Linked DNA regions of Phytoactinopolyspora mesophila. The protein of the gene in region 2 interacts with the protein of the main gene of each other region in a pairwise test. Links are inferred from orthologs where the notes say so. Each region holds a gene or a part of one and is shown on either strand. Other genes may lie near its edges.

Region 1 (15,531 bases), on a different replicon or contig from region 2:
TCAAGCTCGATCCGGTGACGCCCGAGGCGATCGAACGCTGGTGGTCCCAGGTGGGCCGGGCGACCAGGGTGGTCATCGGCGAGGGTTCCGAGGGTCCGTTCTCCATCGACATCCGCGCGGACGGGCCGCACGGCCTGGTCGCGGGTACTACCGGTTCGGGTAAGTCGGAGCTGCTGCAGACCATCATCGCCGCGCTGGCGGTGGCCAACCGGCCGGACGAGTTCACCTTCGTTTTGGTGGACTACAAAGGTGGTGCGGCGTTCAAAGACTGCAACCACCTGCCGCACACCGTCGGTATGGTGACCGACCTCGATGGTCACCTGACCACGCGCGCCCTGGCGAGTCTCGCCGCTGAGCTGCATCGCCGCGAGCACCAGCTGGCGCATGCCGACGCCAAGGACATCGAAGACTATCTCGCCGGCAAGGACCCCGACGACGAGCCGATGCCGCGGCTGATGATCGTCATCGACGAGTTCGCCGCGCTGGTCGCGGAGCTCCCGGACTTCGTGAAGGGTCTCGTGGACATCGCGCGTAGAGGCCGGTCGCTCGGAGTGCATCTGATCCTGGCGACGCAGCGGCCCGCGGGTGTCGTCAGCGCCGAGATCAAGTCGAACACGAACCTGCGCATCGCGTTGCGGGTCACCGACCGCACTGACAGCCAGGACGTGATCGAGTCCGGTGAGTCGGCGGAGATCCCCAAGTCGCTGCCCGGCCGGGCCTACGCCAGGCTCGGGCATTCGGCGCTGTACCAATTCCAGTCCGCTCGCGTCGGTGGCCGGCCACTCGCGCCTGATGCGGGCGCGTCCGTCGGATCGCGGCACATGTCGTGGAAGAGTATCGGGCGTCCGCCAGAGGCCAAAGGGGGAGCTCAGGCCGAAGAAGACGTCAGCATCCCCACCGACCTGGCGAGTCTGGTAGAGGCGGTGACCGAGGCGTCCGAGCGCACGGGCATCAAAGCCCCGCCGCCGCCGTGGCTGCCGCCCCTGGCCGATATCATCACCCTCGACCAGTTGTTCACTGAGGAAGGCGCCTCGGTGGGCTCCGGCGATCAGATCCGATTGCCCTTCGGCATGTCGGACATCCCCAGTGAGCAGCGCCGTTCGGTCGCCTATTTCGATGTCTCCGACGGATCGCACCTGTCGGTGATCGGTGCGCCGCGAAGTGGCCGGTCCACGGTGCTGCGGGCGCTGGCCGGCGTGATCGGACGCGAGGTATCGCCGCGCGACGTTCATCTCTACGGGGTCGACTGCGGCAACAACGCCCTGCTGCCGATGGTTGGGCTGCCACACACCGGAGCGGTGGTCACCCGCGACCAGCCTGATCGCCTGAGCCGGTTCACCTCACGGCTACGGGGCGAAATCGCACGGCGGCAGCAGTTGCTGGCCGAGCAGGGATATGCCGACGTGGGAGAACAGCGGGCGCACGCACCGGAAGACAAGCGGCTGCCGTACCTCATCGTGCTCTTCGACCGATGGGAAGGGTTCAAGCAGGCGTTCGAAACCTACGACAACGGCCGTCTCCTGGAACTGTGGCAGCAGATCCTGCAGGAAGGCGCCGGGCCGGGTATCAAGGTCGTCATGACGGCGGATCGCTCCGGACTCGTCGGGCGGATGGCGGCGATGCTGGACGACAAACTGATGCTGCGCATGACCGAGGCGTCCGACTTCGGGGCGATCGGTCTGATCAGCCGCGAGGTTCCAGAACACATGGAGCCGGGCCGCGCGTTCCGGGCCGACGGCATCCGGGAGACCCAGGTCGCACTGCTCACCGAGGACGACGCCGGTACCGCGCAGGTAGCCGCGCTGCAAGAGATCGGCCGGGAAGCAACCGAGAGATATGCCGACCTGCCGCGGTCGCAGCGCCCGTTCCGGGTCGACCCGCTGCCGACGAAGATCACCCTGGACGACGCTCTCGGTCTGGCGGAGCGGACGCTGGCCGATACCGAGCTCCCGGTGGCAGTCGGCGGCGACACACTCACGTTGCGAACCCTGGACGCTATCGATCACGGGCCGGGCATGCTGATCCTCGGACCGCGCCGGGCGGGCCGCAGCGCCACTCTGCTGACAGTGGCGACGTCCATTCTCGAGCGCGGCTGGAGGGTGATCCTGGTGACGCCGCGGCGCAGCCCGCTGCGTGATCTGGGTGAACACGAGGGCGTCCTGGGCGTCGTCGACCTCGAGTCGAAGAAGGACGATGTGCTCGAGCTGATGGAAGGCATCGTCCCGGCCAAGGACGCGCCGCCGTCGGCGTTGCTGATCGACGACATCGAGCTGATTGGCGTGGACGGCTGGCTGGTGGACGCCATCACCAAACATCTGGGCAAGCTCCGCGATTCCGGGAGCGTAATCGTGGCCTCCGGCACTACGGATGACCTGGGTAGTTCGTATCGTGGTCCGGTCGCGGCGTTGAAGAAATCACGATCCGGTGTGCTGTTGTCGCCGGGGTCCGCGAGCGACGGCGATCACTTCGGCATCAAGTTGCCGCGATCCCTGGCCAGCGGCATGCCCCCGGGCCGCGGCATCTACGTGGCCGCTGGGCAGTGGCAGCTCGTCCAGGTGGCTGAGGTCAAGGCAAAGTAGGCGGGTCAGGCGTCGGGCACATCGCAGTACGGGTGGATCATGTCGTCGCTGTCGCCGAGTTCCAGATACTCGGCCTCGGTGTACCAGCCCTGGTCCTGCACGTACCACTGATCGTGGTTGTCGTCGGCACCGCGCAGAAAAGAATCGACGGAGATGTTTGCCCGGATGGGGACGGCCGGGTAGAACCGGCCCTCGCCGTCCGCGGACCGCTCGGGGTCTGCCGGGTGGACGCTGATGCGTACGAGGTCCGCCTCGGTCCAGTCTGTGTTCAGTGGCGTGGTTTCGGTGAAGCCGTCCGGCGTGGTCCCCAAGGTGATGTACTCGAGTTCGCCGCCGGCGTCGTCGGCGCTGAGATGCCAGGTGTCGAGTACACGCCGGTTGCCGTCGCGCTCGGTCAGCTCGACGCTGATCCGGCCGACGCCGCCGCATTCGGCGCCGAGCCAGAACTCGAACCGGCCTTCGTCGTCGACTCTGGCGCCGCCTGCTGTCAGCGGCCCCTGTGGCGCCGACCACGGTGCGTCGCACCCTGCGGCGAGCACACCGACGACGACGGCGGCCGCCCACCGCCAATGGGTCCGATTCGCCACCCTGGGGCGCGGGGGCCTAGGGGACACAGCTGTTTCCGCAGGTGCAGGTGTAGCCGCCGTCGGCAAGCCCAGCTTCGATCTCGAGGGGATGTTCGCACGGGTTATTCGGCCCATTGGTGACGTACTCCCAGATGAAGCGGGTATAGCCCAGCCGGGCCCACTGCTCGGCGTGAACCCGTTCGTGCCGGAGGAGCCGTTCGAGGCTCGGCGCGCCCGAACCAGGCGGCGGCACTCCATCGGTGATGGTGTCTTCGAGCACGCTGGCGGGATCGTCGTGGGAACCGTTGAGCACGAAGATCTCGCCCCACATGGTGCCACCGCGGAGCGAGAAGAGGTCGACGGTGTTGGGGATGACATCGAGAGACTTGGGGCCAGGAGCGGCCATCAGGATTCCCTCGGGGGTGGCGACCAGGGCGCCGCCGTTGTTCAGCACGAGGCCGGCGTCGCCGTTACCCATTCCGAACATCGTCGAGTACGACCAGCTGTTGGCATCGCGGCGTTCGTCGCTGAGGCTCGGCTCGCCGCCGTTCAGCAGCTCGATCGCGCGGGCGATCGCCTCAGCGTCGTCGGCGTTCTCGATGCGGCCGTAGGGCCGCCCGTCCGGCGTGCGCCAGAGGGTCACGTCATGCAAGATGTCGAACGTGTTCTGGTCGACGCCTTCCTGAATGGCCCGCTCGACCATGTCTTCGGGGCTGAGACCCGACTGGAGTGTCCATGAGATCCACTCCCGGTGCAGCACCGTGGCGTATTCGTCGATGACACCGGCGTCCTGGAGCAGTTCAATGCTCTCGTTGACATCGGCACGGTGAACCAGGTCGAGGTCGTCGACCAGATCGCCGGTGAACCCGACGACGGTGCCGCCGCCCAAAGCGGGATGGGAACTGTATTCGCTGAGCAACTGCCGGGCCAGGCGGTGACGTTCCCGGAGTTCCGGAATCAGCTCTTCGAGATCCTCCTGGGCATCGAGGAGCTTGCGCAGGTTCGACATGTCCACGCCGAGCCGCTCGAAATCGCGTTCCAGCGGTGAGATCAGGGTTTGCACGCCGGTCAGGGTCGCGTCGAGATCGTCGACCGCGGCCTCGAGCGCGTCGACGTCGATCGAAGCGTAGTCGTCAGTCAACGTCGCTCACCACATCTCCAGTTCGATCCTGAGGACTTCGGCGAGACCCTCCGTGACCAGAGGCTCGAACGCGGACTTCCGGTTCTCGATGTCCTCGACGAGTCGATTGAGCGCGGAGCGCACCGGATCCGCGTGGGGCGCGAGATAGTCGTCGTGGACGTCACGTGCGGCGGAGCCGGTCCATGCCGGGCCGTCGCCGATCGCTTCGGCCGGCCCGTCCATGTTCGGTGTGTCGGCCACAGCCGTCTCGGCCCGCGACTTCAACCGCTCTAGAGCGGTCACGTAGGGATTGGGTACCAGACGTTCGCCCTCGCCGCACATCGGCTCTCCTCTCGGGAAACGCCGTCATTCTAGGCGTAGCCGGTATACGCCGCCTTGTGCTGACAGAATACGGATGTCCGGGTAGCGTGTTGCTGCCTGCGGGACTAGTTGATGATGATTTGCACGAAGCGTGAGTATGAGGTCGTGACCTCTGGATGGTGATGAGCGGTCGATGAGTGGTGATGACGAAACTGAGCTGGTGGACAACGCATACAAGCTCGCCCTCAGCGACGTGCTGCCGCGTGTCCGGGAACAGGTCAGAAACATCGACGGTGCGTTGGAAGCGGTCGTGACGGCCCTGGAGAACGAGGCCTGGGTCAGCACCACAGCCGACGTCTTCGACGAGGAGTTGCGAGACCACAAGCGAAACTCGAGCGAAGCGGGTGACGATTGCGAGGATGCCTTCCAGACCGCTCATGACAATGAGCCGGATGAGGTGCCGGACGACCATCCGAAGGCGCGCTGGAGCGTGGGCGGCAGCTACCCCAGCTCCGGGAACATTCCTTACTGATGGCTCCTCGACGTCGGACTGCGAGATGACGGATGGCTAAAGCTAAGATCATCATTTCCGAGATGCAGAACCTGGTGACTGCCCTCGACGATGGCCGGCAGGATCTGCGTGACGCCCGGCGAGTGCTCGGGAATCAACTTCACTCCTACGAAGTCGATCACACGGTCGGCGAGGACGTTCAGGCGGCGATCGACTGGGCGGATGAGCAGCTCCCGGACGTCCGGCGGCGGCTGGCATTAGCCGAAGCGATCGAACTCGAGCCCAAGCCGGAATGGCCCGCCGGGTATGTCGAGCTGGCGGACGACACCGATATTTCCGACGTTCCGCCCGACGAAGCCGAGCGAAATGGCGCCGACGCAGCCGAAGCACTTCTCGAAGGCAACGAGCCGCTGGATCCCGACGTCGTAGCCGAGATCGAAGCCAACATGGACGATCCCTACTTCGCAGCCGGGTTCGCCCGAAATGCCGACCCGGAGCAGTTGGCCGAGTTCATGGACTTCCAGGATGCACTCGTGGATGCCACCGAGGTTGATCTGAACCTCCGCAACCGCGCTTTCGAGGTGATCGGCGCAACGATCGGCACGGCTACCCGCAACACCGGCGACCTGGCGATGCCGGAGAGCTACGCGCAGTCGTGGGCTGATGCGATGACGGACGAATCGTGGCAAGAAGGCGGCGACGCACCCCAAGGCCAGGCACAGTACCTTGCCTTGTTGATGCAACAGGGCAAGTACGGCACCGACTTCCTCGGACATATCGGGGACGAGATCTACGCGTACGAGCGTGACGCGGACGGCAGTCCCGTGTGGGGCCCCAAAGCACCGATGAACAACATCCTTGACACCAATGGCCAGCCGGTCATCGACGTCATGGCGTCCTACATGGCAGCGTTGGGCAAGAATCCGGACGCTTCGCAGAACTTCTTCAACGGTGGACCGATGGTCACGCTCGAGATCAACGGCGAAGACGTGCGGGTCCGGGAACGGATGCAGTACATGCTGCAGGAACGGACCTGGGACTACGCCACCGACCACACCAACGGCGGGTACTTCGGCGAAGCCTTGGAAGCGGCCACAACCTACTATCGTGATGACGGTATGGACGGGTCACTCTCGGCGGCGCTTGCCGGGCAGACCTTTGCGCTGATTGGCGAGGAAACCCGCACCAACGACGGCTGGAAGATGTGGAACGGCATGCGTGACAGCGTCGCGAACATGCTGGCCAGCTATTCTCCGGACCTCTTGCGGGTCGCCAACAGCGAAAAAACTGATTCGGCTTTTGGGAGTTCGTGGACGGTGTCACCGGAGACCGATCTGTACGGTGACGGTGCACCGTACGGCGTGGTCATGGATCCCGAGCTGATCGAGCAGATTCTCGGAACGTTCGGCGAGGACGGCAACGAGGAACAGCTGGAGACCGTGCTGGCGGGTGTATCCGGCGCATCTCAATGGCGGATGGCTGTCGCACTGGACGAATCGTTGGACGACAAGACCCCGCCGCCAGCGCCGGTCGCGATGCTCACCGGCGGTAACGTGCCGTTGCTGAGCACAGCCACCAACGAGATGGCCGCGGCACTCGGCTGGGTGATCAATGGTGCGTATCACGGGGCGTTGGACGAGGAGGAGCTCGAGAAGAAACGTGCGGAGATGAAGGCCCAGGTTTTCGACGCGCTCACTTCGGTGCCCGGTGTCGGCCCCGCCGGCAAATGGTCCAAGTTCGCCTTTGATCAGATCACGTCTCAGATCAAGGACGAGATCGGCAGCAGCGAGCAGACTGCCAGCGGAGACTTCGCCGACCTGTCCGGTCAGGAGAAGGAACAGCTCGAGCAGATGATCATCAATCAGATGCTCGCCAGCGGCTACTGGGACGAGCAGTACATCGAGGAGGCCAATGGCGGCCCGGATGGGACACGGTATGAGGCTCCTCCTGAGGATGCCCTCGTTCCCGGCAGCGATCCGCCTCAGATCGACTTCGACAGCGATGCCTACCTGCACTGGAAGCGAACGAAGTTCCCGTTGGACGACTTCCTGAATACACACATCTACCCGTCGTTCACCGAGAGTCTCAACGACGGGTTGGGGATGGCTGAACGATGATGCGGCGCGTAGCCGTTCTGGTGGTCGCGGCCGGGGCGTTCTTGCTGGCCGGATGCAGCGGTGATGACAACGGAGGCGAAACCGAGATGGATCTGTCGGATATACCAGCCGTCCCGCCTGAGGGGGAACGGCTCTGTGAGTTCCTCCCCAGGCAGACAGTGGCGCTAGCTCTCGGCACGGACGATTTCGAGGTGACACGCGGGGACGCACCCCGGGACGGCCAGGGCGAACTCGTGTACGCGGCTTGCCACGTTGCGCTGGACGGACAGGACGCTGACGCGTTGGATGTCTCGGTCGACTGGGCTCAAGGCGCCAAGATGAGCGGCTTCGAGCAAGACCTTCGCAATGAGGACTTCAACCAGCTGCCGGAGGAAGACGGGCTGGGCTTTTCGTGGAAACAGACCGCGAATCGTCCGGACGGTTCACGCGGCGACACCGCCAGGGCATGGCTGGTACGGGGCGACCGGCTGATCGACGTATGGATCACCATGCCCGTAGAGGGCCGTGACGGCGAAGCCGATGCTGCGGCGATCGCTCAACAGGTGGTTCAGACGTTGAACATCAGTGACGAGTGGACGCTGCCGGGCGATCCGCCCAGTCGGTGAATGTCGCGAGCAGTCGCGCCGTGTGCGGCTCCTTCTGCGGGTTAGATCGGCCGGTTCCGCATGAATTGCCGCGTGCGGCGCCGGATAGTCGTCGTGAATCTCGCGTGCCTTGGACCCGGTCCAGACCGGGCTGTCGCCGCTCATGGTGTCTCCTGGGTTAGCTGCTACGAGCCTAAGCCAACCTAGATTCTCCGCATGCGTCATCGTCTGCGAATCCTTGTGGCCGCTCCGGTATCTCTTCTTCTCCCGGTGGCGTGCGGGGGACTCCGATCCGGGGCGGTTCGAGGTGCCCCTGGTCGCTGGTGGGGGAGGCCAGGAAGTTGATGAGAACGGTGTCGCCGATAGAACGCAGGTACGCTTGCCGGGTGGAGCCGGCTGAGCGTTTTGCCGGGGTTGCGGGGAAGCCATGGGTCAACACGATGATCTTGCGGACGGCTCGTGATTTGACCGAGCGGCAAGGAGCTTCCCGGTACGCATGTTGCGCACACGCGACTCCTACACTCTGCCTTATGTCTCGTCGGATCTTAGTGAGTGCACTCATGTTGGCCTTTGCCGGGTTGACCGCCTGTACATCGGATTCCGATCCAGACACCGAGCGATTCGAGGTGAATCTGCTCGCCGGCGGCGGTGGCGAGACACCAGCCGACGAGCCCGTCTCGGGCTCCGAAGCGCTCCTGCCGGGTCGGTTGACCAGTCTGATGCCGGGTGAGGACGGCGCGGTGTGGGCCGTTCTCGACGACGACAGGCTGACCCATGTGTCAGCGGAGGGTGACATCACGTTGTTGTCCCCTGAACTTCCACCTGGCGCGATTGAGATAGTGGACATTGCTCCCGCATCCGATCAGGTCTACTTGTTGCTTCGTGGGGCGCCAGGAGACCAGTTCGCAGATGCCTCGGTCTACTCGTTGACTACCGAGGGCGAGATCGAACCCGCCTTCGGTGTGCCTGCCGAAGGGGCCGCTGAGCGTCCAGCCACGCCGGATGGTGAGCGCGCGGACGAAGCACCGCTTGGACGTGTCAGCGATGTTGCCGTCGATCACGAAGACCGGCTTGTGTTTGTTGAACAAATCGCCGGGGCCGGCTACGAAGTTGTGAGTTTGGTGCGCCGGGTCGAAGACGGAATCCTGCATACGGTTGCCGGCACACCGCCTGAACCGGACGCTCCTCTCCCCACTCGGGGAGAGGTGCATCGCGCGGCTTTTCCGGACGAGCACACACCAGCGACCTCCATCCCGCTGCTCGGTCCGGTGCTGCTGGGTGTCAGCCCTGGAGGTGAGGTGTTGCTCCAGACCACTCGCAGCGTGCTTGAACTCGGTGAGGGCTCCGAACTTTCGGTGCGACTCGGTTCCCCGAGCGGATCCCCGCGCCTGCCGAGGCTTTCGGCGGAGGGATTGCTTGCGGATTCCTTGATCGCTCCTACGGTGGAATTCCGCTCCAACTTGCGGCATTTCGTCAGCCCGTCAATGGCTCGTGACGGCGGCATTCTGGCGGCCACATTCGGCGACCCGCCTTCCGCCCCGGACATCCGTGAGCGCTACTTGTGGTCCGTCCAGGGCGGAACGGACCGCGCGCAGCAGATCGCGGACGCGGCCGCGGATGAAGCCGAGAACTTCGCCGGCGTTTACGTGTCACCTGAGGAGCGGGTGGTGACGGCCACGTTGGTTGGCGATGGCATGACTCTGCTGGATGACGGCACCGCAGTGGTGGCGGCCTACGACCATGCATCCAACGAATCGATCATCGTGACCTTCCGCGCGACGGTGTCATCAGACGCGTGACGCTGCGCGGTTCTTGCCGTCGACGGCCTCAATCCAGTTCGGGGAACCAGAGAGCGAGTTCGCGCTTCGCCGACTCGGTGGAGTCGGAGGCGTGTACCAGGTTCTCGCTCTTGGAGATCGACAGATCTCCTCGGATGGTGCCCGGGTCGGCGACGCGGCTGTCGGTGGCGCCGTTCATCTTGCGGACAACGTCGATCGCCTGGTCGCCTTCGAGGACGAGAGCGACCAGCGGAGCGCTGGTGATGAAGTCACGCAGGCCCGGATAGAAGGGCTTCTCGACATGCTCGGCGTAGTGGGCATCAGCCAGCGCCGAGTCGATCGTGCGCTGTTCCATGGCGACGATGGTCAGGTTCTTGCGCTCATAGCGGGACAGGATCTCGCCCACGAGTCCACGGCTGACGGCATCGGGCTTGATCAGGACGAGCGTGCGCTCGGACACGGCGGCGGGCCCCCTCAGTAGGTCTGCTTACGGCGACGAGGCCAGAGCTTACCGGGTAGGACGATGCCCCGTGACACTAGCCATGGTGGTCCTGGCCCAGCGTGCCGTCAGTCGCCTGGAGGTGACGTCCTAGGCAGGCGCGGCGGCCGGCGGTGCGTCGTCGGCGAACTGAGACCACTGGTCACCGAAATCGTCTTCCGGTGCGAGTTCCCCGGTGCCTCGCCCGGCTGTCTGGACGGTGGATTCCAGCAGGCTGTTGAGCTCCTCAGCTTTGGCCGGGTCCGATCGCCGGGCAGCCTCGACAGTTTCGGCGACGGCACGGGGATCAGCGTCGTTGGTGAAGGCGTGCGCGAAGTAGGGGTCGTGCTCATTCCCCTTGAGCTTGGCGATCAGGTCCTCTGCCTTCGGGTCAGCCGATTGGGCTGTGAACAACACCGCCGACTCCTGCCCTCGCTCACGGGAAACGTACGGCTGGTGGTCGGGGACACGATCTTCCGGGTACGCCACTGGCCGGCGGGGCTGGCGCGGGGCGTCTGGCTCGATCCGGAATTCCCCGTTCTCGATAGCCTGCGCCAGCGCGAGACGACGCCGCAGGCCAGGCAGTTCTTCTTCGATCCAGGCGATAACGGCGCCCAGCCCGCGTGCCTCCGGGATGCGGAACTCGATCAACTCGACGTCGCTGAGGATCTTCCGGAGCTCGGCCTCGAACTCAGGGATCTGGTCCCGAGCCCGTTCCATGGCGGCGATCAAGGCGGTCATCGCCTGGATGTCGATCGAGACGCGTCCGTGGTGCGAGGTGTCGTCGTCGTTGTCGTTACCTGTGTGGTGGTCGTCTTCGGGCTGCGAGTGTTCCCCGTGTGTGTCGTCAGAGCCGTCGTCGCCGGGTTCGTCCTCACTCTGGGGGTCGTCCTCGGCATCGTCGGAATCGACGTCCTCGGTGTCCTCGTCCGTGTCCGCTTCGCCGCTGAACTCGGAATCGTCGTCCGCATCGTCATCGCTGCCCGCGTCGCCGCTGGAATCTGTCGTGTCCGTGGCGGCGTCGTCGTCGATTGAATTGCGGTGCCGCCCGGAACCGCCGCTCGAATCGCCAGTGCTTCCGCTACCCGATCCGGAACCGCCGCTGGATCCTGAGCCGCCGTACGACCTGGACGAGGGGGTGTACCCGGGGTCGTATCCAGCGGCCTCGGCGAGGTCGTCGACGGGGGACTTGTCCAGCCCTCCGACCAGCTTGCCGCTCGAGTCGGAGAAATCTCCGCGTGCTTTGGCCGGCATCGCGAGTTAAACCTCCGTCCGCGGTGAGCTGGACAGGTCCGGCGTGCAATGCTCCGGTATCTGGAACTCCGGGTCCACGATCACGAACGGGTCCGTTGGCTCGTCAACGTCGGGTTCGGTGCCGATCAACTGGTCGAGCGCGTTCTGGATGACCTGCACCGTGCCGGCCGCTGAATCCGCGGCTACGCGGGCGTGATCCTCCAGCTCCAACGAGAACTGGTCCCCCCGGCGGCTCACCCAAGCGCCGTCGTGCATCGCCTGGATGGCCGGTTTGAGAATGCTCGCGCAGTCGTCAGCGACGAGGCGGGCCCGTTCCAGCGCGATCTCGAGCTCTTCGCGGCTGACGTGGTCGGTCGGCACCTCGGGGAAATCAGGCGGCCGGCTTTCGGGAATCTCGAACTGCGGCGGACTGATCCGGCCATGGCTGGGTAGCGTGCCGTCATCCCACGCGGGCGGGCTGTCCGGGACAGGGACGTCGATCTCTGGCACCTGGGAGTGGGGATCCGACACGCGTACGGCCCTCCATGCCGGTCTGACTCTGGGTATAACTACCCGTAGCGTACATACCTGTGTGGAACAAGCAAGTGAGACCGCCGATGGCGTTGGGCCTGAAGTGACGCACCCGGGCAAGTCCCTTCGGCGCTCGCCAGCGGATTCACGTAGACTCGATAGCCGTCCCCTGGTCATCTGGAGTAACACGATCATGCCCATCGAGTCGTTGTTTCCGAAGCTGGAGCCGTTGCTGCCGTTGGTGAGCAAGCCGATCCAATACGTCGGGGGCGAGCTCAACGCCGTGGTGAAGCCGTGGGACGAGGCCCAGGTGCGCTGGGCACTGATGTATCCGGACGCCTACGAAGTGGGATTGCCGAATCAGGGTGTTCAGATCCTCTATGAGGTGCTGAACGAACGCGAGGGCGTTCTGGCCGAGCGGACGTACTCGGTCTGGCCGGACCTCGAGGCGCTGATGCGCGAGCACGGCATCGGTCAGTTCACCGTCGACTCACATCGTCCCGTCGGCGCGTTCGACCTGCTCGGTGTATCTTTCGCCACCGAGCTCGGCTATACCAACCTGCTCACGGCGCTGGACCTGGCCGGCATTCCGCTGGACGCGGCGGAGCGGGACGAACGTCATCCGGTGGTGATCGCCGGCGGGCACGCCGCGTTCAACCCGGAGCCGATCGCCGACTTCCTCGACGCCGCTGTGCTCGGCGACGGGGAAGAAGTGGTGCTCGCCATCACCGAGGTGGTGCGGGAATGGAAGTCGGAGGGAAGCCCCGGCGGCCGGGACGAGCTCCTGTTGCGCCTGGCTGCCAGTGGCGGAGTGTACGTGCCCAAGTTCTACGACGTGGACTACCTGGACGATGGCCGGATCAAGCAGGTGGTTCCCAACCGTCCCGGCGTGCCGGAGCGGGTGCACAAACACACGGTCATGGATCTCGACAGCTGGCCGTACCCCAAGAACCCACTGGTCCCGATGGCCGAGACCGTCCACGAGCGCTACAGCGTGGAGATTTTCCGGGGCTGTACCCGAGGGTGCCGGTTCTGCCAGGCCGGCATGATCACTCGCCCGGTGCGTGAGCGCTCGATCACCACCGTGGGTGACATGGTCAAGACCGGTGTCGAGAGATCCGGCTTCGAGGAAGTCGGCCTGCTGTCTTTGTCCAGCGCCGACCACAGTGAGATCGGCGACATCGCCAAAGGGCTCGCGGACCGCTATGAAGGCACCAACACCTCGTTGTCGCTGCCGTCCACCCGCGTCGACGCCTTCAACGTGACGCTGGCCGACGAACTCTCGCGTAACGGCCGCCGTTCCGGGTTGACCTTCGCTCCCGAAGGCGGCACGGACCGGATGCGGCGAGTCATCAACAAGATGGTCGACGAAGACGATCTCATCCAGACCGTGGCCACCGCTTACGGCAGTGGATGGCGCCAGGTCAAGCTGTACTTCATGTGCGGTCTGCCGACCGAGACCGACGACGATGTCCTGGCCATAGGTGACCTCGCGAAGCGGGTCATCGACAAGGGACGCGAGGTGTCCGGCCGCCGCGACATCCGCTGTACCGTTTCGATCGGCGGTTTCGTGCCGAAGCCGCACACGCCGTTTCAATGGGCGGCCCAGGCTGATCATGAGGTCGTGGACGCGAGGCTGCACAAGTTGCGGGACTCGATCCGTTCGGACCGCAGCTACGCCAAGGCGATCGGCCTTCGTTACCACGAGGGCAAGCCGAGCATGATCGAAGGCCTGCTCTCGCGTGGCGATCGCCGAGTCGGCCGGGTCATCCGCTCGGTGTGGGAGAACGGTGGCCGATTCGACGGCTGGAGTGAGCACTTCTCGTACAGCCACTGGACCGAACGCACGGAGTCGGCCTTAGCCGATGAGCCGGTCGACCTCGCGTGGTACACGACCCGTGAACGCGAACGCGACGAGGTTCTGCCCTGGGACCACCTCGATGCCGGCCTGGACCGGGAATGGCTGTGGGAAGACTGGCAGGACGCCGTCGAAGGGATCGAGGTCGACGACTGCCGCTGGACGCCGTGCTACGACTGCGGTGTCTGCCCGCAGATGGGCACCGAGATCCAGACCGGACCAACCGGAGCGAAGCTTCTGCCTCTGACGGTGGTCTCATGATCATCGGCACTTGACCACCGAATCCGGTGGCTAAGTGCCAATGATCATGGGACGTCCCGCGCGGGGAGCGGGAACCGTGCGGGTTCGGCGGCTGCCAGGTCGAGTAAGAACGCGCGCTCGTGCGGATCCTCCCAGTCGTCGGACTCGATCAGGGTCCAGACGCTCTCTTCGCTGAGCACGTATTCGACCACCAAGGGCCACAGATCACGCTCGGCGTCGGTCAAGCTCACGTGTGTGCTGTAGCCGGCAACGAAGGCGCTCCACTCCTCGGTGGTGAACAACCAGCCGGGACCAGGGGGGTGCTCGGTGTGGAACTGTAGCGCGGCGAAAGCCAGGTCGAACAAGCGAGGACCAAAATCGGCGTTGTCCGGGTCGATCAACACCGGACCGTCGGCACCGTAGATCAGATTGTTCGCCTTGTAGTCGGTGATGATGGCCGATTCCGGGAGGCCGGCTTCGCGGATCACCGGCAGGATCTCCTGGGGGAAGCGGTTGACCAGGTCGCCGAGCCGCCGCGCCGCGGCCGGTGCGTGCGGCGCTACGATCTTGCGCAGTGCTTCCTGGTCTTCTGCGACGGACTCGGCATCCGGGTCCGGCCAGGAGAACGGTGGCGGCGTCAGCTCGGTTGTCGCCGAGTGGAGCTGCCCCAGCAGTTCTCCGGCGGCACTGATCTGATCAGGGCTCGCGGTGTAAACGGTACCCACGATGAATGGATACGCGACCCAGTGTTCGTCCTGGATCAGGGCTGGGTTGGTCTTGTTCAGCTCCAGCGGCGCGACGACCGAAACTCCGCGCTCGACTGCTTGCCGAGTCCAGCCGGCGATGGCCTGGGCAGCATCGGACGAGCGGCGGGTACGTTTGATCACGGCGTCGTATTCGTCTACCCGGCATGGGAATACCGGCGCATATGGATAAACCGAGGTTGTGGGCACGTCGCGGGCCTGGAAATAGTCGAAGACATTCCGATGATCAGCTGCCGTTTCGGAAGCCATGATGCCCCCTTCTTGATCGCGCGGCGAGTTTCACCTTCGTACCGTAGCGGGACAGGTTTCGCCGCGGAATTCAGCCCGCGGGCGCAAAGGCCGGGCGCATGCGATCACGGCTCCGCTACCTGCGGGATTGCCGCAGCTCTAGGGTCTGGCTGGGAATGCGCGTGGCGGAGTGGCGGGGCCACCGGGAGTCGTCATCCACGGGTTTGCCCGATCGTGTGCGATACTCGTTTTAGTCGATCAGGGATTGCTGATTGATCGGACGACGTTCTTGCCGACGTCCTTCGTGTGGGTAGTTTGTTCGCGAACAACCCGGACGTTGAGGTGATCGGCACGGCGGCGCTGATGCCAGTGTTCAGCCGCGAGGCGGACCGGACCAGGTCAGCCGGGCGCGGCGGCACCCAGGCACGGCCGTTGACGCGATACGCCGGAGGGCGTCGTTGACCACAGGCTTTCGCCGGTGCTAAGTGCCGGCGCACGAACTAAGCCTGGGCGTTGGGAGCTGCGCACCGTATGTGTCGGTGTCGCGCCGGGCGCCCCGGCTGACGGGAGTACACGTACATGCAAGAGGAACACACAGGTTCGGCCGACGAGTCGGTTGAACC
Region 2 (15,569 bases):
GGGACCAGCCGAGGTCGAAGCCCGGCTGCGGCTCGCGCAAGGCAAACTCGCCGCTGTGCACGACGACGAGCCCAACGAGATCCGCTCCGGTGATCTCGTCATCGACGAAGCCACGTACACAGCGCGAGTCGGGCGTCGCACTCTTGAACTCACCTACAAAGAGTTCGAGCTGCTCAAGTTTCTCGCCCAGCATCAGGGCCGGGTCTTCACCCGGGCTCAGCTCCTCCAGGAAGTGTGGGGGTATGACTACTTCGGTGGCACCCGGACGGTGGACGTCCACGTGCGCCGGCTGCGCGCCAAACTCGGCGCCGAACACGAAGCGCTGATCGGCACCGTCCGCAACGTCGGCTATCGGTTCGTACCACCACAGCAGCGCGCATCCAGGCAGACCACCTCCGCGCCGTCCGTCGTCGAACTTCCCGAGGACAACCATTCAGTTGAACTCACAGTGCGAGACGACTCTCCTACGTCCCTGGATGCGGTGCGCTTGCAGCGCTGATCCCGTACCCGCGCCGGCCATGCTCGCCGCCCTGACCCGCACCGGGGCCGGCTCACTTCATCCGCGATGATGCGGATGTGAGAATCCTCAGGGACACGACATTCAACGACACGGTTCTGGACGAGTTGCGTGCGCTCGCCGAACGCGCTGAAGCCACGGACGGCCACGCGCCGTTCTCCGACGACCTCTGGCAGCACGCGCTGGCCGGGCGGATCGACGTCGCGCTGGTCGCAGGGCCGGACTCGGGCGGGGCTGCCCCGAAGGGCGTGGCGTTCGCCGGCTCGCAAGGCACCCGCCGCGCCGCGGAACTCCTGGTCGATCCGGAGGCGCGCGGTCAGGGCTATGGCGCGGCCCTCCTGACGGAGCTGCTCTCGTCTGTGGACGACGAGCTATGGATCTGGTCACACGGTGACCACCCGGCAGCGCGTGCGCTCGCGGCGCGACATGACCTCGTTCGGGCCAGAGAACTACTTCAACTGCGCCGGCCCGCATCCGCGCCGGTGCCGGAGACGATCGCACCGGAGGGCATCACCGTCCGTACCTTCGTACCCGGACAAGACGAAGCAGCCTGGGTCTCGGCCAACGCCGCCGCCTTCTCCTGGCATCCGGAGCAGGGAAGCCGCACGCTCGCGGACATCCGCGCTGCGGAGGCGGAGCCCTGGTTCGACCCCGAAGGCTTCTTCATCGCCGTCGACCCGGCCGGTGACGTCGCCGGCTTCCACTGGACCAAATGCCATCCGCCAGCCCCAGACCTTCCGGAGGCACGGCCGGTGGGCGAGGTCTATGTGTTGGGCGTCATACCGCGCGCTCAGGGCAGCGGGCTCGGCGCCCATCTGACGGCCCTGGGCCTGGCGCACCTCGCGTCCGTCCCTGGCGTCGACGAGATCATGCTCTACGTCGAAGGCGACAATGCCCCGGCGTTGAAGGTCTATGAGCGGCTGGGTTTCCGCCGGCATTCCGTCGACGTGGCCTACCGCAGGCGCGCCTGAAAGCGATCCGTCAGGTTACCGCCGCATCACGAGGACCAACGCATCTACCTACTGTTCATATGATCATGTCAACATGGGTGATATGGCCCCTGAGCAGTCCACCCCGGAGGAACGCTACCTCGACCGCGAGCTGTCCTGGTTGGCTTTCAACACCCGGGTCCTGGAACTCGCCGAGGATCCAGACGTGCCACTGCTCGAACGGGCCCGCTTTCTCTCCATCTTCTCCAGCAATCTGGACGAGTTCTACATGGTCAGGATCGCGGGCCTGAAACGCCGCATAGCGGCCGGTGTGGCCGTTCCGGCCGCCAGCGGGCTGCTTCCCCGGGGGCTGTTGGAACGCGCCCTCGAGCGCTCGCGAGAGCTGATGACGCGGCAAACCCAGTGTTTCCGAACCGACGTGCTCCCCGCACTGGTCAAGGAGAACATCGAGCTCCCCCGCTGGGACGACCTCGACGCCGCCGAACACGACAAACTCCGCACGCTGTTCCAAGAGCGAATATTCCCCGTCCTCACACCGCTCGCGGTCGATCCCGCGCACCCGTTCCCCTACATCTCCGGGCTATCGCTCAATCTGGCCGTCATGCTCCGCAACCCGCTCAACGAGACCGAGCATTTCGCCCGGGTGAAGGTGCCACCGAACTTCCCGCGTTTCCTGCCGGTGTCCGAACAACGTTTCGTTCCGCTCGAAGACATCATCGCCGCGCATTTGTCGTTGCTGTTCCCCGGCATGCAGATCCAGCAGCATCACACGTTCCGGGTCACGCGCAACGAGGATCTCGAGGTGGAGGAGGACGACGCCGAGAATCTGCTCACGGCGATGGAACGCGAGCTGATGCGGCGCAGATTCGGGCCGGCGGTACGGCTGGAAGTCGAGGAAACGGTCGATCCACACGTCCTGGACCTCCTGCAACGCGAACTCGGTGTGAGCCACCACGAGACGTTCTCACTACCCGGCCCGCTCGACCTCACTGGTCTCAGCGGCATTGCCGACCTCGACCGAGCTGAGCTCAAGTACCGCCCGTTCCTTCCTGCCACCCATCGCGACCTGCCCGACGTCGAGTCAGCAGCGCCGGCGGACATGTTCGCGGCCATCTCCCAGGGAGACGTCCTCGTCCATCATCCGTACGACTCCTTCTCGACCAGCGTGCAACGGTTCATCGAGCAGGCGGCGGCGGATCCCCACGTGCTGGCGATCAAGCAGACGCTGTACCGCACCAGCGGCGATTCACCTATCATCGACGCACTCGTGGACGCCGCGGAGGCAGGCAAGCAGGTCCTCGCACTGGTCGAGATCAAAGCCCGGTTCGACGAACAGGCCAACATCACGTGGGCACGAAAGCTCGAGCAGGCGGGTGTGCACGTGGTCTACGGTCTGGTGGGGCTGAAGACACATTGCAAGCTCTGTCTCGTGGTTCGCGACGAGGCGGGCGGCATCCGGCGTTACAGCCATATCGGCACCGGTAACTACCATCCCAAGACCGCACGGCTCTACGAAGATCTGGGGCTGCTCACCGCCGATCCCGACGTCGCCGAGGATGCCAACCACCTGTTCAACACCTTGTCGGGTTACTCGATCGAGTCGGAGTACCGCCGTCTGCTGGTGGCACCGCATTCGCTGCGTCCAGGCATCCTGAACCGGATCCACCGGGAGATCGAGCATCATGAAGCCGGCCGGCCGGCACGGATCCGGTTCAAGCTGAATTCGTTGGTGGACGAAGAGACGATCGATGCCTTGTACGCCGCATCCCAGGCCGGTGTCCCCGTCGACATCTGGATCCGTGGCATCTGCAGCCTGCGTGCGGGGGTTCCCGGCCTCTCGGACAACATCCGCGCGGTCAGCATCCTCGGTCGCTTTCTCGAGCACTCGCGCATCATGGCGTTCGAGAACGGCGGTCAGCCTGAGTACTGGATCGGTTCGGCCGACCTGATGCACCGCAATCTCGACCGCCGCGTCGAGGTCCTCGTCAAGCTCAACAGCACCCAACATCTAGAGGACCTGAACGCCATGTTCGATCTCGCCTTCGAACCTGGTACCTCCGCCTGGCATCTGCAGCCGGACGGCGTCTGGAAACGCGTTCACACCGGGCCCGACGGCGAACCGCTCGCCGATCTGCAGCAAGAACTGATCGATCGCAAGCGACGCCGGAGGACTGCCACGTGACAGAACCGGGACAGATGTCTCACCCTCACACCGAGCGTGAGGTCGAGCACAAGTTCCGCGTTCATGGGCTGTTCAACGTCCCGGATCTGCATGGTGTCGAAGGCGTGGACGCCGTTGACGACCTCGGCACGGTCGAGCTCGTGTCGTCCTACTTCGACACGCCGGACCTCCGGCTCGCCCGGGAAGGCATCACGCTGCGGCGCCGTACGGGCGACGATCAAGGGTGGCACCTGAAGATCCCGGCTGATCGCACCTCCTCCGAGGTGCGCGATGAGATCCGGTTGCCACTAGAAGCATCCGCCGCCGCTCCGCCGGTGGCGCTGCTCGACATCATCCGGGTCATCGTCCGGACGGCGCCCGTGCAGCTCGTCTCGGTCCTTCGGACGGACCGCTCGAAATTGGAGATTCGGAACGGCAAGGGCAGGCCTGTCGCCGAACTCGTCGACGACACCGTCCATGTGATCTCGCCGGATGGCACTGTCACCGCACGATTCCGGGAGCTGGAACTCGAGCAGCGCCAGGCCGGTAAGGTCCTCGATCACGTCGCCGAAGCCTTGGCCTCAGCAGGCGCGGTCAGCGGCGAGTTCGTGGCGAAGGTCGTGCGCGCGCTCGGCCCTGCCGCTGCCTCGGCAGCTGAGATACCACCGGCCGAGCCTCCACAGCCGGACAGCCCCGCGGGCAGCGCCGCAACCGCCTACGTCGTCAAGCAGGCGCGGGCCCTGCGCGACGCCGACATCGCCTTTCGCCGCCATCCGGAGCAATCGGAAGACGCCGTACACAAGATGCGGGTTGCGGCACGCCGGCTGAGGTCGGCCATCCGTACCTTCCGGCCGCTGCTGGACCCAGGGTGGGCCGGCCACATGCGCGGCGAGCTCGCATGGTTCGCCCGAGGCCTGGGTGAGCTACGAGAGTACGAGGTACTGCGGGCACGGCTGCGCGCCCACGTCACAGAACTCCCGGCTGAAGTACCCGCTGAGCGGGCCCGTCAATATCTGGACGCCGAGCTGGAGACCTCGGTCCAACGCGCCCGGGCCGCCGCATCGGAGTTGCTCGGCGCCGGCCGCTACGTGGCGCTTCATGAGGAGTTCGCCCGTACCGGGGGCCGTCCGCCACTGACCGGCCAAGACCCGGGGCTTGCCCGCGACGTTCTCCCACAGTTGGTGCGCGGGGCGTGGGAGCGGCTGTGGTCCGCCGCCAGTGATCTCAACGGTGAGTCGGACCCGCAGCAGTGGCATGACGTACGGCTCTTGGCCAAGCGCACTCGCTATGCTGCTGAATGCGTCGCCCTCGCACTGGGCGACGATGCCAGGGCGTTCGCCAGGCAAATGGAGCGTTTGACCGAACTGCTCGGCGAACACCAGGACGCCGCCCAAGCGGGCGAGCTGCTAGAGCGCCTCGCTCAACAGTCGCACGACACCGAGACGGCCTTCGGGCTCGGCGCGCTCGCCACTATCGAGCGTGGTTACGCACGGGAGGCCCGGCAGCGGTTCGCTTCGATCTGGCTGCAAGCCAGCCACCCACGATGGCGTGGCTGGTTCACCGCGCTCTAAATGGCCTGTGCTTGAGCCGGTCACGACTCTTTCAGGGCGATCTGTTCGACGATGTTGGCCACCGTCTCGAACCCGTCCACGGCCGATTCCAGGATCTCGATCACGTCTTTGAGTTTGTGCACCGTCAAAGCGTCGTACTCTCCGGAGAAGATACGGGCCAGTAACCGGCGATAGGTCTGGTCGGCCTCGTTCTCCAAGCGGTTGATCTCGATCCAGTACTTCGTGAGCTGGGCGGCGGTCCGTAGCCGCGGCATGGCCTCGGCCGTGAGCTCAGCGGCGCGGTCCAGCACATCCACCATCGCGGCGACGCCGGTCGGCAGGTCCTTGACCCGGTACAACACCATGAAGTCGAGTGCGGCCTCGACGTCGTCGAGGATGTCGTCGAGCCCGCCTGCGAGCCGGTAGATGTCGTCCCGGTGAAATGGTGGTTTGGTCCCGGAGTTGACCCGCTTCATGATGTCGTGGGTGTGCTCGTCACCGGTGTGTTCGATGTCCTTGAGCGTCGCCACCAGGGCGGCTCGGTCGGCATCCGGGGCGAGCGCCTCGGACAACACCCGAACCCCGGCCCGGAGGTTCTGCGCCGAAGCCGTGAACAGATCGTAGAAGATGGGGTCACCTGGTGAAAGTCGCATCCGTAGGCGCACGAGTAACTTCCTGACGAGGGATGGGTCTGGAGGCGGTGCCTCGCATGGCCGGACGGTAGACACGCTAAAGCGTCGAGATGAACCCTAGCGCAACGGACCGCGCTCGAAGTCAGTCATCTTGCTCACATCATCCCTTAAGTGGACCGTGAAGCGACAGCCGTGGTGGTGATTGGTAACCGAAACCGACCCCGAGTGCGCCTCGATGAGACCTTGGGCAATCGCCAGGCCGAGTCCGCCGCCACGCTCGTCGCGTATCCGGGAGTCGTCACCACGGAAGGCGATGTCGAACACCCTCGGCAAGTCCGCCTCTGGGATGCCACCGCACTCGTCGACGACGCTCAGCGACACCGCTCCCTCGTGAATCTCGGTCTCGACCGCGACCGTCCCACCGGCAGGCGTGTGCCGGATCGCGTTGTCGAGCAGATTGTCCAGCGCCCGGCAGAACTCGCGGGCCGATACCTCGACGGCTGGAAGCCGGCCGATCCGTTCGGTGATCTGCACACCCTTCACCTCGGCCGCGGCGTAGGCGTTGGCCATGGCGTCCGCGACCACGTCTCCCAGCCAGACCCTCTCCTTGGCCAGCCGCAGTGCCCCGCTGTTGATCCTGGACAACTCGAACAGATCCTCCACCAGGCCGGTGAGACGCTCGGCATCGGACCGGATCTGCCGGTGATATCTCGAGATGGTCGTGGCGTCGTCGGCGACATCGTCGTCGAGTGCTTCGGCCATGGCCCGGATGGTCGCCAGCGGCGCGCGCAGGTCATGTGACACCCAGGCGATCAGCTCTCGGTGTGAACCTTCCAGCGCGCGCTCCCGCTTCCGCGACTCGTCGAGTTGCCGGTACACCTCTGCCAGCTCGGTCGCGAGCGATCCCAGCTCCCCCGGCCCGGTGACCTCCGGCACGCCCGTGATGACGCCGTCACCACCGACCATGGTCCGGGCGTACGCCCCCACTTGCCGGGTGCCGACGCCGATGTCGTCGCCCATCTGAAATGCCGCGCCCACGGCCACGGCCGCCGCGACGACCAGGACGATGGTCAACGCGACGAGGTCATGGGTGGAGATGAACATGGCGAACGCGGCCGCCACGACGCCGGCCACGGTGACCAGCACTGACGAGAGGGCCACGATCAGCGCCTGCGCCCGCACCGGATGCCCTCTGGAGCGGCGCAGCACCGTCGCGCCGATCACTCCTGCCCCGGCGGAGGCGACCAAGGTGATCCCTAGCAGGATCACCGCCTCGTCGACCGGCACACCGCAGATCACGGCGATGACTCCGGCCACGATCAGAGCCACCACCAGGATGGTCCCTGTGAGAAGCCACCGCCTGATCATGGCTGGAACCGATACCCGACTCCGCGGACCGTCTGGAGGTGCCGTGGCGCGGATGGATCGCGTTCGATCTTCTCGCGCAGCCGCCGCACGTGGACGGTCACGGTGGACGTGTCTCCGAAACGCCACCCCCACACGGTCTCGAGCAGTTCCTCACGCCGGAATGCCCGTCCTGGATTGGCAAGAAAATGAACCAGGAGGTCGAATTCCTTGGCGGTCAACGCGATCTGTTCGCCCCCGAGCACGGCTTCGTGACCGACGACGTCGATCTCGATGCCGCCTCCGGACAGTGTCTCGACCGAACTGTGCGCCACGCCGCCTGTCGAACGGCGCAGTACCGCTCGCACCCGCGCGGCGAGTTCACGTGGCGAGAACGGCTTGGTGACGTAATCGTCCGCACCGATGTCCAGCCCGGTGATCCGATCGCTCTCTTCACCGAGCGCGGTCAGCATCACCACCGGTATCGGCGCTACCTGACGCAGCCGCCGACATACCTCGAGGCCGTCCATGCCCGGAAGCATCAGGTCGAGCACGACGATGTCCGGCAGCGTGGCAAGAGCCTGTTTCAGCCCTGCCACACCATCGGTGGCGTAGTCCACCTCGAAGCCGTCCCGGATCAGGTACCGGCCGACTACGTCTGCCAGCGCCGGATCGTCGTCCACCACAAGCACCCGCGAGGCCGCGTCAGTACTCATGGACTCAACAATCGCCCATCGGCACCCGAGATGTCGCCCCCGCGGGCGATGTTTTCCCACTTCGTAAGGTTTGCGCCCAGGTAGGCAATGGGGCGCTGCCCGGTAGACAACGCGCTCACCGAGCACGGAGCCCGTCTCGGTACATAACGATGCCGTAACATGGTCCGATCCGTTCGGTGCTGTTCAGCGCGGTACAGCTCGAACCGTCCGCACCAACCAGCTCGACCAAGGAACTCTTCCTTTTGCCTGCGCTCATCCCCCTCTCGCGTCCGTCCTCATACCGACCGTCGTCATACCGCAAGGCGAACAGCTTCTACGGCTGGCACATCGTCGCGTACTCGACGATCGCTCTGGCCGCCTCCGGACCCGGGCAGACCGCGGCCGTGTCGGTTTTCATCGATCCGATGATGGCCGACCTCGGTATCTCTCGCTCGGCCATATCCACGGCCTATCTGATCGGCACGCTGGTCGGTGCGCTGATCATGCCGTGGATCGGCCGGGCGCTGGACCGCTACGGTGTCCGGCGCACCATGGCTACCATCGGCGCGGCGTTCGGCGGGGTCCTGGTCTCGCTCGCGGCCGTCAGCGAGATCGTCGGCCTGACGGCAGGGTTCGCCGGAATCCGGATGGCCGGACAAGGGGCTCTGTCGCTGACCGCCACAACGGCGACCGCCCTGTGGTTCACCCGCCGGCGAGGGACCGCGATGGGCATCGTCTCGGCGCTGGGAGCGGTCGGAATATCGATGACACCCCTGGTCATGGAGGGGTTCATCGCAAGCCACGGATGGCGGCTCGCCTGGGCGGTCGAAGGCGTGGCGATCTGGCTGGTCGTCATTCCCATCGCGCTGCTCGGCATGCGTGACCGGCCGGCGGATCTCGGTCAGCTCCCCGACGGCGATACTCCGTCCAGCGACAGCAACGCCGATCGAAACGCCGCCTGGGGAGCAACCGTCGCACAGGCCGTCCGGGCGCCCTACTTCTGGGTGGTCACGGGAGGGGTGGCCGCCTGCGGGTTGTTGTCGACCGCGGTCAACTTCCACCAGATCAGCCTGCTGTCCGAACGCGGCCTCTCAACCACCGCGGCTGCCGGCAACTTCCTGTGGCAAACGATCGCCATGCTGCTGGCCACCCTCGCGGTGGGCGCGCTCACGGATCGAGTCCGGCCTCGATGGCTGATCGTCGGCGCCATGCTCAGTTTGTCGGCCGGGCTCGTCTGGGGCACCCAGATCACCCCTGGGATGTCAGCCGTGATCTTCGGCGCACTGCTAGGCGGAGCAGGTGGCGGGATGCGCGTCCTGGAGGCCGCCACGTTTCCGCGGTACTTCGGTACCGCGCACCTGGGCTCGATCCGCGGGCTGGTCACTGCCATCTCCGTCGGATCCACGGCTTTCGGTCCGCTGATCTACGCCTACGCTTATCAGGTCGCCGGCTCGTACACCACGGTACTGCTGGCCACCGCGCCGATCCCGGTCCTGATCGCCATCGCGGCATTACTCGTACGCCCTCCCGCACCTGCCGTGCGTTCACGGCTGTGATGTGCGCCGTCCGGCACCACGCACCGCCAACGCCGGTCTCCCCTAGAGTTGGACACCATGGCGGAGGCTAAACCCTTGCACGAACTAGTAGAGCCGGGCTGGGCACGCGCACTGGAGCCGGTGGCTGAGCAGATCACCGCGATGGGCGCTTTCCTGCGCTCCGAGATCAACGCCGGGCGCTCGTACCTGCCCGAAGGGAAGAACATCCTGCGGGCCTTCACCCAGCCGTTCGAAGACGTCCGGGTGCTCATCGTGGGCCAGGATCCTTACCCCACGCCTGGACACGCGGTCGGTCTCAGCTTTTCCGTGGCACCACACGTCCGGCCGCTGCCACCGAGTCTGGTCAACATCTTCCGGGAGTACTCCGACGACCTCGGCTACCCGGAGCCCAGCAACGGCGATCTCACTCCGTGGACCGAGCACGGCGTCCTATTGCTCAACCGCGCGCTGACCGTGGCGCCACGACAACCGGCAGCACATCGAGGCAAGGGCTGGGAAGTGATCACCGATCAAGCAATCCGCGCTCTGGTGATGAGGAACACACCATTCGTGGCCATCCTCTGGGGACGCGACGCTCGCAACCTTCGCCCACTGCTAGGCGACACACCATGTATCGAGTCCGCGCATCCAAGCCCGATGTCGGCCCACAATGGTTTCTTTGGATCACGGCCCTTTAGCCGAGCCAACAGTCTCCTCAGTACCCTGGGTGTGGAACAGATAGACTGGAAACTTTCTTAACAGATACGATCCCACATTGTTCACGGTTCGGAAGGACCCTTTGACAAAAAGAGCGAACATCGTATGCTGCGGGTCGCGGGCTCAAGGTGGTACTGTTTCCGCGGTTGCAGTAACAGTTCCTCGCACGTCCTTGACCGCCCGTGGATTGTTATAGCGGGCGTTTTTCGCTTCTCTGTGCCCAGCACGGTAGCGGGAGACGGCAGCAGCAACCGGAGTCGCACCGCGCGGCGCCAAAACACCGTCCCCTAGGAGGACACAGCACATGGCACAGGGAACCGTCAAGTGGTTCAACGCCGAGAAGGGTTTCGGCTTCATCGCGCAAGACAACGGCGAAGCCGATGTCTTTGTGCACTACTCGGCCATCCAGGTTGAGGGCTACCGCACTCTGGATGAGAACCAGCGCGTCGAGTTCGAGATCACCCAAGGCCCCAAGGGCCCGCAGGCCGATCAGGTTCGCCCGATCTGAGCCGACGTTCTCCGTGGCGACGGTAGGTATCGAACGCTACTGCCGACCGCTTACCAACTGCTCGCCACAGCACTCCAGTAGTGGAACGCCCCCTTGCACATAGGTCGCCAAGGGGGCGTTCCTCTGCTTTAGAAAGGCTTACCTCTCCTTGCGAGTTCCTTAACGAGAAATGCACTTGTAGGATCCGTTTCGCAAACGATACTAATTTGTTATGTAATCGAGTTCAATCGGGCAAAACGGCAAACGTGTCGCCCGCCACTGATCCTCTCGCACGAATGTTTCCGGCGATCTGCCGTCTGAAATCAAGCATCCTTGTCGACGATAGGCGCTCTCCGAATAAACCACAGAGAGCATGATCAATACGTGGTCACTTCAGTACGCAGCGCGCCTTTCAACGATCACGATTCCGCTCTGGCAGAAGAACGTGTGCGGGTGTGGCCGAAGAGAATGGCGTTCACGCAATCTCTGTGAGCAGTTCGGTCCGTATCCTCAGACGTGCACATGTTCACCCATGCGGATCGAGCCTCGGATGCCGCTCTGGTCGAAGGTCTCGCACTCGGAGACCATCCGGCAGCGGCGGCCTTCGTGCGCCGATTTCAGGGTGCGGTATTCGGCTTGTCGATATCCATCACGCGAGATTCCGCGCTGGCGGAGGATGTGAGCCAGGAAGTCTTCTTGCGCGCGTGGCGTGCGGCGCATACTTTCGATCCCCGGCGGGCATCCGCACTCACCTGGCTGCTGACCATCACCCGTAATGCCGCCATCGATGCCGTCCGAATACGACGTGGCACCCCCATCGACGACGAGGCGCTAGAACGGCTCGTTCACGATGCGCACAGGGAGCCGGACCCGGCGGTGCCGATCCTGCATCGCCTCGAGGCGGAGCGGGCGATCCGCAGGCTCCGGGCCCTGGCACCGGAACAGGCCCGCGCCGTCGTGCTGGCGGTGCTCGGAGGATGCACGGCCGCCGAGGTCGGCCAGCACGAGGGCATCCCACTCGGCACCGCAAAGACACGTATCCGCTCCGGTCTACGGCGGTTGCGTGCCCTGATGGAGACGGAGGAGCGTCATGACTGAACCACATCCCACCGAGGATTCGCTCCTGGATCTCGCCCTCGGTGACGTCTCCGAACCGGCCCAGCAGTCACTGATCCACCACCTGGCGTCCTGTTCCGACTGCCGCCGGGCTTACGACGGCGTCGCACGCACCCTCGACGACACCCTGGCCGCCGCGCCACATGTCCAGCCGCGCCCTGGTTTCGATCACGCCGTGCTCCAAGCGATGGGTGTGGGCGAAGCCCACCATCAGGCAACCCCACCGCCGCGGCGGATCCGCTGGAACCGGCCTGCCACACTCCTTGCCGCTTGCCTGGCGGGCGTGGCGCTCGGCGTCGGAGGCACGGTGGCCGCCACCACGGCCGGCGATGACGCGCCGGCGGACTCGGTTGCCGCGGCCCCCGGGGCTCCCCTGCAGACCGAGGACGGCGACACCGTAGGCACCGCGGCATTCAGCTACCTCGACAACCAGCGAGTTGTGGTGGTCACGGTCGCCGGCGGCGGAGATGGACACTACGAATGCCGGCTCCGCCTCGCCGACGGCAACGCGACGACACTGGGTGAATGGCACGTCCCCGAGGCCGGCGCCACCTGGGTGATGCCGGTGCCGTCCGCACCGGTGGTCAGCATCGAACTGGTTGACGAGCAGGGTGCGATCTGGTCCACTGCTACGTTGTGACCGTCGTTCGAAACCCCTTCGAGCCGGACGGATGTGCAACGATGCTCGAAAGCTACCGCCACGCCTGACGATCAGACGGGCCGGACGTGACGATGGGCCCTCTTCGACCAAGTCCGGGTGAAGGCTGTCAGCGTGGGTACGTAGGAAGTGTGCCGCCGCACCGCCCTTGAGAGGGGCGTATCGAGCCTCGATAATGGAGTGAGGAAGGCACAGAAGGGAGTCAGGGACACCCCATGACCACCAGCGGCGATCCACGGCACAGCGAGGGCGCTCCCGCATTGCTGACCATCGCTCACCGCGCGGCCAATGACGCGAACATCCTCCGCGAGGCAATCGACTCCGGGATCGATCTCGTCGAGGCGGATGTCCGCTTCTTCAAAGGGGTACCGGAGATACGCCACACAAAGACCCTCGGCCCACGGCTCCTGTGGGAGCCGGGTGAGCTGGTTCGTCGCCGCGATACTGTGGTGCCCACGCTGGCTGACCTCCTCGTGTCCCTCGGAGACGACAGTCAGCGCCTCATGCTCGATCTCAAAGGGCTGCGTCCCGGCCTGGCGCCGGCGGTGGCCAAGGTGCTTCAGGAGCATGCGCCCGGCGTACCCCTCGCCATCTCTACACCGCATTGGTGGATGTTCAAAGCGTTCCACGACCTTCCACACATCCGGCCGATGCTGTCTGCCGGCAGCTGGCCCATGGTCGAACGCCTGCGAGAGCTGATCCGCAAGGACCCGAGCACGTGGCCCACTGCCCAGCCGGTGTTCGCGTGCTCGATTCATCGCACTCTGCTGACGCCGGACATCGTCTCCGAGGTCCGACGCCGGATCGATCACGTCGTCACCTGGCCAGTGGATACTCCGGAAGAGCTTGGGCAGGCCCGAGAGCTCGGTGTCACCGGGGTCACCAGCAAGGACCTCAACCTGCTCAAATCGCTGACCACGAATGGGCGGGCCTGAGCCCTACCTCAGCACGTTCCGTCGTTCGCCACGGCCACTTGACATCGGACACCCGACCCCTAATACTCGAACTCAAGTAACCGGTTCAGTATATTAGGGAGCGTGCATGGCGTCGAAGCGGCCGAGCAATCCACTGGCCCTTGCCGTGCTGACGCTCCTGAGTGAGAAGCCGATGCATCCGTACGAGATGTCGAGCACTCTGCGTGAGCGGCAGAAGGAGGAGAGCATCAAGCTGAACTTCGGCTCGCTCTACTCCGTCGTGGTTTCATTGGAGAAGCGCGAACTGATCGAGGCCACCGAGACAATCCGCGAGGGAAACCGGCCCGAGCGCACTGTCTACCGGATCAGCGGGGCCGGCAAGACCATGATGGTCGAGTGGCTCAGTGATCTGCTCAGCACTCCGGTGAAGGAGTTCCCGCAGTTCGAAGCTGCCCTGTCGTTGATGCCGGCCCTACCGCCGGACGACGTCATCTCCTTACTGGAACGCCGGTTGGCCCAGCAGCAAGAGACATACCAGGCCAACAAGACGCTGCTGGACAAGGGCAAGGCGCTGGGCATGCCACGCGTGTTCAGTATCGAGCACGAATACGAACTGGCACTGCTGAACGCCGAGATCGAGTTCCTCCGCCAACTGATCGACGACATGCGGTCCGGGACGTTGAGCGGTCTGAAGGGCTGGCGCCGGATGGCCGAGCTCCGCTCAGCGGGCATGCCGATGGAGGAGATCGAAGCCGTCATCAGCGATGAATTCAAGGAGGATTTCGCCTGGCTAGAGCATTTAGACGAACTCCGGTGAAACCACGACACCGGGAAAGATGACCCCCAGCCATCGGTGCGCCAACACCGAGGCCAGGGGCCACCACTGAAAACCCTGGAGCCGGACCCGCGTTAGGGGACCTTCCCAAGGCCCTGCAACCCCAAGGATACGAGGTCTTCCGCGACCTCGATGTCACCTGCCGCGGACCCGGTTCCTCACACCATGTGTAAGGAGCTCCATGTCCAGGCACACGCATGCCCTCGACGGGCAAACCCGAACAGCGGGCCGCGAACCGGCCATCGAAGCCACGAATCTGGTCAAGACGTACGGCGGTGGCGACAAGGCCGTGCGAGCGCTCGACGGCGTCAGCTTCACCGTGCCCAGCGGCTCCGTCTTCGGCCTGCTCGGCCCGAACGGCGCCGGCAAATCGACCACCGTGAAGATCCTGACGACACTCACCGCCGCCGACTCGGGGGCGGCCAAGGTGGCCGGGTTCGACGTCAACCGCGAAGCCGCCCAGGTACGGCACGCGATCGGATACGTTCCGCAGAAGCAGTGCTTCGACCCCACCGCCACCGGCCGGGAGAACCTCGTCCTGCAGGGACGGATATACGGCGTCCCCATCACGCAGACACGACAACGAACCGACGAACTTCTCGAACGATTCGGCCTGGCCGAAGCGGCCGATCGGATCACCAAGACGTGGTCGGGTGGGATGCAACGAAAACTAGATGTCGCACTCGGTCTGATCCACCGCCCACAAGTCCTGTTCCTCGACGAACCCACCACGGGCCTGGACCCCGAAGCCAGAGCGGACATGTGGGCGGAGATCTCCGGCCTGGCCAAGGCTGACGGGCTGACGGTGCTACTCACTACGCACTACCTCGAAGAGGCAGATCAGCTCGCCGATCAGCTCTTGATCGTCGACCGGGGAACAGCCGTCGCGGCCGGCACGCCCGAGGAACTCAAGGCTCTGCTGGACGGCGACACCATACAGGTTCACCTGGCCGACGTGGACACCCGCGAACACGCGCAAAAGGTCATCGTCGCGGTAGACGGCGTCCGAAGCGTCGAACTCGACGCCTCGACGCTGCACGCCCACGTCGCCGACGGCGCTTCGGCGCTTCCCAAGGTGCTGACCGCGCTGGCGTCCGCTGGCGTCCGGCTGTCGTCGATCACGGCCGCGCGGCCGTCGTTGGATGACGTCTATCTCCAGTTCGCCGGCCGCTCGTTCCGCGCGGCCGACCGCGCCGGCACCGAGGAGGAAACCAAATGAGCACCATCGTCAAACATTCGACGTACCTGACCGGCCGTTCGGTGCGGATGCTGCGCCGTGAGCCGATCTACGCCGCCTTCACCCTGGCCTCACCGCTGGTCTGGTTGCTGCTGTTCACTCAGCTGTTCCAGCGGGTGGTCGACGTTCCCGGGTTCGGCGACATCGCGTACATCGACTACATCACCCCGGGCATCGTCATCATGACGGCGATGATGAACGCCGGCTGGGCCGGAACCTCC

Evidence for each region.
Region 1: the proteins of F7O44_RS15150 (region 2) and ndk interact in binary tests that used the Escherichia coli proteins (3 or more experiments, as listed by UniProt). The link is inferred for Phytoactinopolyspora mesophila from one-to-one orthologs.

What each region holds. Positions count from the first base shown.
Region 1 is NZ_WLZY01000006.1:155,933-171,463, forward strand. The notes cover bases 8,332-11,030. They hold ndk (nucleoside-diphosphate kinase), read right to left. Parts: upstream 10,037-11,030; coding sequence 9,626-10,036; downstream 8,332-9,625. Other genes in these bases: F7O44_RS17880 (hypothetical protein), read left to right, coding at 8,332-9,597; F7O44_RS17890 (hypothetical protein), read right to left, coding at 10,166-11,030. In the rest of the region: F7O44_RS17845 (FtsK/SpoIIIE domain-containing protein), read left to right, coding at 1-2,579; F7O44_RS17850 (hypothetical protein), read right to left, coding at 2,585-3,166; F7O44_RS17855 (hypothetical protein), read right to left, coding at 3,183-4,286; F7O44_RS17860 (hypothetical protein), read right to left, coding at 4,293-4,607; F7O44_RS17865 (hypothetical protein), read left to right, coding at 4,780-5,118; F7O44_RS17870 (DUF6571 family protein), read left to right, coding at 5,181-7,214; F7O44_RS17875 (hypothetical protein), read left to right, coding at 7,211-7,819; more of F7O44_RS17880, read left to right, coding at 8,329-8,331; more of F7O44_RS17890, read right to left, coding at 11,031-11,308; F7O44_RS17895 (hypothetical protein), read right to left, coding at 11,315-11,818; F7O44_RS17900 (TIGR03960 family B12-binding radical SAM protein), read left to right, coding at 12,012-13,937; F7O44_RS17905 (phosphotransferase enzyme family protein), read right to left, coding at 13,982-14,929; F7O44_RS17910 (hypothetical protein), read left to right, coding at 15,215-15,370; F7O44_RS17915 (ribonuclease E/G), read left to right, coding at 15,488-15,531. UniProt on the Escherichia coli protein: Major role in the synthesis of nucleoside triphosphates other than ATP. The ATP gamma phosphate is transferred to the NDP beta phosphate via a ping-pong mechanism, using a phosphorylated active-site intermediate.
Region 2 is NZ_WLZY01000005.1:51,473-67,041, reverse strand. Bases 8,566-11,302 are described here. They hold F7O44_RS15150 (uracil-DNA glycosylase), read left to right. Parts: upstream 8,566-9,462; coding sequence 9,463-10,143; downstream 10,144-11,302. Other genes in these bases: F7O44_RS15140 (RNA polymerase sigma factor), read left to right, coding at 11,111-11,302; F7O44_RS15145 (cold-shock protein), read left to right, coding at 10,406-10,609; F7O44_RS15155 (MFS transporter), read left to right, coding at 8,566-9,405. In the rest of the region: F7O44_RS15190 (winged helix-turn-helix transcriptional regulator), read left to right, coding at 1-499; mshD (mycothiol synthase), read left to right, coding at 577-1,488; F7O44_RS15180 (RNA degradosome polyphosphate kinase), read left to right, coding at 1,562-3,649; F7O44_RS15175 (CHAD domain-containing protein), read left to right, coding at 3,646-5,199; F7O44_RS15170 (DUF47 domain-containing protein), read right to left, coding at 5,220-5,831; F7O44_RS15165 (sensor histidine kinase), read right to left, coding at 5,928-7,139; F7O44_RS15160 (response regulator transcription factor), read right to left, coding at 7,175-7,870; more of F7O44_RS15155, read left to right, coding at 8,047-8,565; more of F7O44_RS15140, read left to right, coding at 11,303-11,686; F7O44_RS15135 (hypothetical protein), read left to right, coding at 11,679-12,344; F7O44_RS15130 (glycerophosphodiester phosphodiesterase), read left to right, coding at 12,578-13,297; F7O44_RS15125 (PadR family transcriptional regulator), read left to right, coding at 13,404-14,093; F7O44_RS15120 (ATP-binding cassette domain-containing protein), read left to right, coding at 14,293-15,330; F7O44_RS15115 (ABC transporter permease), read left to right, coding at 15,327-15,569. UniProt on the Escherichia coli protein: Excises uracil residues from the DNA which can arise as a result of misincorporation of dUMP residues by DNA polymerase or due to deamination of cytosine.